Regions from separate parts of the Variovorax terrae genome, predicted to be linked through region 1. Evidence: predicted binding sites of a transcription regulator. Region 1 holds the regulator's gene; the other holds the start of a gene.

Region 1 (2,393 bases):
GGGGCGCGCGCTCGCGCCGCGAGGACCCCGCCGCGCGCGGCCTGGGCTCCTGCGTGGACTGCAGCCTGTGCGTGCAGGTCTGTCCCACCGGCATCGACATCCGGGACGGCCTGCAGTACGAGTGCATCGGCTGCGCGGCCTGCGTGGACGTCTGCGACGGCGTGATGGACAAGATGGGCTACCCCCGGGGGCTGGTCCGCTATGCCACGCAGAACGGCATGGCGCAGCAACTGGCGGGCCGGGCCCTGTGGCGGCGCGTGCTGCGCCCGCGCGTGCTGGTGTACTCGCTGGTGCTGCTGGCGCTGTGCGTGGCGATGCTGGCCAGCCTGGCGCTGCGCACGCCGCTCAAGGTGGACGTGGTGCGCGACCGCGCGGCCCTGTCGCGTATCGTGGCCGGCGGCCGGCTGGAGAACATCTACCGCCTGCAGCTCATGAACGCCACCGAAGCCGTGCAGCGCTACCGGATCAGCGCCTCGGGGCTGCCGGGGCTGGCGGTGGCTTCGGAGGACGAAGTCGAGGTCGGGCCCGCGCAGTCGCGCTGGGTGGCGCTGCGGCTGCAGATTCCCTATGGCTCGGCCGCGCCGGGCTCGCATGAAATCCATTTCGAGATCCAGGGGCTGGGCGGCGATGCGCATGTCATCGAAAAATCCGCCTTCCTAGTGCCCCGCTGACAACGCAGGAGAAGCGCATGCCGGTCGAGAACAACCCGAAACCCTGGTGGACCTACGGCCATGTCTGGCTGGTGATCGCCGGCCCGCTGGCCGTGGTGGTCGCCGGCCTGGCCACGGCCTGGATCGCCATGCGGCACCCCGACCCCGTGGTGGCCCCCGACTACTACCGCCGGGGCCTCGAGATCAACAAGACGCTGGCCGCCCCCAAGGGGGCGCTGCCGGCCATGCAGGCGCGCAACCATGCCGCCACGCCGGCCGATGCGGTACCGGCCAAATAACACGCAAGGGAGGCCTGCATGTGGCGCTCATGGTTGATGTGGACGGCCTGGCCTGCCTTTCTGGCGGCCTGCCTGCTGGAGGCGGGGGTGTTCGCGCTGGTCGATCCCCAGGACCTGGGCGGCCCCGGCGCGGCGCTCGGGCTGTCGCGGCTGGGCGTCTACACGCTCGCGTTCTTCGTCTTCTGGATCGTGGCCATGGCCTCGGGCGGCCTGACGCTGCTGCTGTCGCGGGCCTCGGACGTCAGTGGCAGGACTGGGCGTTGACGATGCGCTTGAGCGCGTCGGTGTCCAGGATGCGCACGTGCCGCTGCCGGACTTCGACGATGCCGTCCTCCACGAACTTGGAGAAGGTCCGGCTCACGGTTTCGAGCTTGAGGCCGAGGTAGCTGCCGATTTCCTCGCGCGTCATGCGCAGCACCAGCTCGGATTGCGAGAAGCCTCGCGCATGCAGGCGCTGCACCAGGTTCAGCAGGAAGGCGGCCAGCCGTTCCTCGGCGCGCATGCTGCCCAGCAGCAGCATCACGCCGTGCTCGCGCACGATCTCGCGGCTCATGATCTTGTGCACGTGGTGCTGCAGCGCGTTGACCTCGCGCGACAGTTCCTCGATGCGGTCGAATGGCATCACGCAGACCTCGGCATCCTCGAGCGCGACCGCATCGCAGGTGTGCTGGTCGTTCACGATGCCGTCCAGGCCGATGATCTCGCCGGCCATCTGGAAGCCCGTCACCTGGTCGCGGCCATCCTCGGTGGCGATGCAGGTTTTGAAGAAACCGGTGCGGATGGCATAGAGCGAGGTGAATTTCTCGCCATTGCGGAACAGCGGAGTGCCGCGCTTGACCTTGCGCCGGGTGGCCACCACGTCATCGATGCGGTTCAGCTCCTCGGTGCTCAGGCCCAGGGGCATGCAGAGTTCCCGCAGGTTGCAATTGGAGCAGGCGACTTTGATGGCTTCGGGTTTCATGCGGCGTGGCGGGAGTTCAGTGGGGAAGCTTACCGCCTTTGGTCCGGTCTGATCCATGACAGTGTCAAACATGGGGGCTCCTGATATGGCTCAAATTGTCGGTGCCGGCGGATGGTCCGGACTTGACCCAGATCAAGGAAGCTCCGCGAATTTGGCGGCAAAGTGCCGATATGCACCAGGAGAGCCGTTGATGAGTGTCGTTTCGCCCGATCTTTTGCGCCGTTTTGACGTGCCGGGGCCGCGCTACACCTCCTACCCGACGGCCGACCGCTTCGTCGAGGCCTTCACCGGCGAGGACTACGCCCAGGCCCTGGCCCAGCGGCGCACCGGCGCGGCCGCCTTGAGCCTGCCGCTGTCGCTGTACGTGCACATCCCGTTCTGCGAGTCGCTGTGCTACTACTGCGCCTGCAACAAGATCATCACAAAGCACCACGACCGGGCCGCGCCCTACCTGCGCTACCTCGGCCGCGAGATCGACCTGCA
Region 2 (2,393 bases), on a different contig from region 1:
CGGTTTCGGCGCTCAGCATCACGGCGTCGGTGCCGTCGAGCACGGCGTTGGCCACGTCGCTGACCTCGGCGCGCGTGGGCACCGGGTTGGTGATCATGCTCTCCATCATCTGCGTGGCGGTGATGACCACCTTGTCATGCTCGCGGGCCAGCCGGATCATGCGCTTTTGCAGCGCCGGCACGGCCGCGTTGCCGACTTCCACCGCGAGGTCGCCGCGCGCCACCATGATGCCGTCGCTGGCCTTGAGGATGGCTTCGAGGTGCGGGATGGCCTCGGCGCGCTCGATCTTGGCGATCAGCCCGGGCCGGTGGCGGTATTCGGCCGCGGCCACGTTGCAGAGCTGGCGCGCCATTTCCATGTCGGTCGCGTTCTTGGGAAAGCTCACGGCCACGTAGTCGGCCTGGAAGCTCATCGCGGTGCGGATGTCCTCCATGTCCTTGGCGGTGAGTGCCGGCGCCGTCAGGCCGCCGCCCTTCTTGTTGATGCCCTTGTTGTTGGACAGCTCGCCGCCGAGCTTGACGGTGGTGTGCACCTGCTCGCCGCGCACGGCGTCCACCGTGAGCACGATCAGGCCATCGTTGAGCAGCAGCAGGTCGCCGGGCTTGACGTCGCGCGGCAGCTCCTTGTAGTCCAGGCCCACGCCCTGCAGGTCGCCCGGCTCGGTGCGCGAGGCGTCGAGCACGAACCTGGCGCCGGGCTCCAGCATGACCTTGCCCTCGGCGAACTTGCCGACGCGGATCTTGGGGCCCTGCAGGTCGGCCATGATGGCCACCTCGCGGCCGGCGCGCTGGGCCGCCTCGCGCACCAGGGCGGCGCGGTCGATGTGGTCCTGCGCCTTGCCATGGCTGAAATTCAGGCGCACCACGTTGACGCCGGCGCGGATCATTTCCTCGAGAAGCGCGGGGTCGCTGGAAGCGGGGCCAAGGGTGGCAACGATTTTGGTGGCACGGCGGGCCATGGGCATGTCTCCTGTAACTTGGTTACTATTCTGGCATGGAATCGGTTACAACCCCGGTACCAATTCAGGCGATGCCGGGCAAAACGGCTTTGCCTTGGGGCGGCAGGCCCGCCCGTTTCGCCGCGGTTTGATCCTGATCAGGGTGGCGGCCCGCGCCTCCGCCTAGGATGGCCGGCGTCCGACCTCCTGTGCACTCGCCTGCACCCCTGCCCATGACCACCCCGCCTGTCGATCCCATCCCCATCCACGATCCGCTGCCGCACCGCAAGGTGATCCGCCAGTGGCTGATGCCCCTGGCCGCGCGCAGCACCGCGCGCGCCCTGGCGCTGCTGGCCTTCGACACGCTGCTGCTGGCTGCGCTGCTGGCCGGTACCGTGCTGCTGTCGCCGCTGTGGGCCAAGCTGCTGTGCGGGCTGGCAGCGGGGTTCATGACCGGGCGGCTGTTCATCATCGGCCACGATGCCTGCCACCAGAGCCTGACGCCGCACCGCCGCCTGAACCGCTGGCTCGGCCGCATCGCCTTCCTGCCCTCGCTCACGCCCTACAGCCTGTGGGACGTGGGGCACAACGTGGTGCACCACGGCTTCACCAACCTCAAGGGCGTGGACTTCGTCTGGGCGCCGCTCACGCAGGCCGAGTACGCGGCGCTGCCGCCGCACCGCCGCTTGATGGAGCGGCTCTACCGCAGCGGCTGGGCGCCGGGCCTGTATTACCTGGTCGAGGTCTGGTGGCGCCGCATGTTCTTCCCGAACCGGGCCGAGATGGCCGCGCGCCGCCCGGTCTTCGTGCTCGACGGCCTGCTGGTCTCGGCCTATGCGCTGGCCTGGCTCGGCGCCCTGGCCTGGGCCGCCGTGGCCACCGGCCAGCCGGTGGCGCCGGTGCTGCTGTGCGGCTTCGTTGCGCCGCTGGTGTTCTGGTGCTCGATGATCGGCTTCGTGGTCTACGTGCACCACACGCATGTGAAGGTGTCCTGGCACGACAGCAAGGCCGCCTGGGCCCGCGCCCAGCCCTTCGTCTCCACCACCGTGCACCTGACGTTCGCGCTGCGCATCGGCGCGCTGCTGCACCACATCATGGAGCACACGGCGCATCACGTGGACATGAGCATTCCGCTGTACCGGCTCAAGCAGGCGCAGGCCCGGCTCGAGGAGCTGCTGCCGCAGCGCATCGTGGTGCAGCGCTTCTCGTGGCGCTGGTACTTCGGCACGGCGCGCCGCTGCAAGCTCTACGACTTCAGCCGGCGCTGCTGGACCGACTTCCGCGGCCGCCCGACCAGCACGCCGGCGCCGCTGCCGGCCTGAAACCCCGCCACCCGGGCCGCGTGGCCCTTTTTGAGGTCTTTTGGGTCCAAGGTCCAGGCGGGGCGGTCATTGGTTGCTATTGATTCAATAGCAACCAGCCGCTCAGCCCGCGGCGCGCTTCTGCAGGATCTCGA

Evidence for each region. Region 1 encodes FNR, which switches genes on or off when oxygen is low (the NO sensors DNR and NnrR bind a similar motif). Its sites were predicted from a motif close to TTGATNNNNATCAA; they were not measured.
Region 2: MMF98_RS21820 (fatty acid desaturase) is a predicted target of FNR. The motif match lies at 1,086-1,099, and genes of this name have one in related genera.

What each region holds. Positions count from the first base shown of each region.
Region 1 covers NZ_JALGBI010000001.1:1,429,602-1,431,994, forward strand. Annotated here, with positions in the region: gene ccoG (cytochrome c oxidase accessory protein CcoG) at 1-671, shown strand, start outside; gene MMF98_RS06710 (FixH family protein) at 689-949, shown strand; gene MMF98_RS06715 (hypothetical protein) at 968-1,213, shown strand; gene fnr (fumarate/nitrate reduction transcriptional regulator Fnr) at 1,191-1,910, opposite strand; gene hemN (oxygen-independent coproporphyrinogen III oxidase) at 2,101-2,393, shown strand, end outside.
Region 2 covers NZ_JALGBI010000003.1:518,330-520,722, reverse strand. Annotated here, with positions in the region: gene pyk (pyruvate kinase) at 1-958, opposite strand, end outside; gene MMF98_RS21820 (fatty acid desaturase) at 1,171-2,259, shown strand; gene MMF98_RS21815 (phosphoglycerate kinase) at 2,362-2,393, opposite strand, start outside.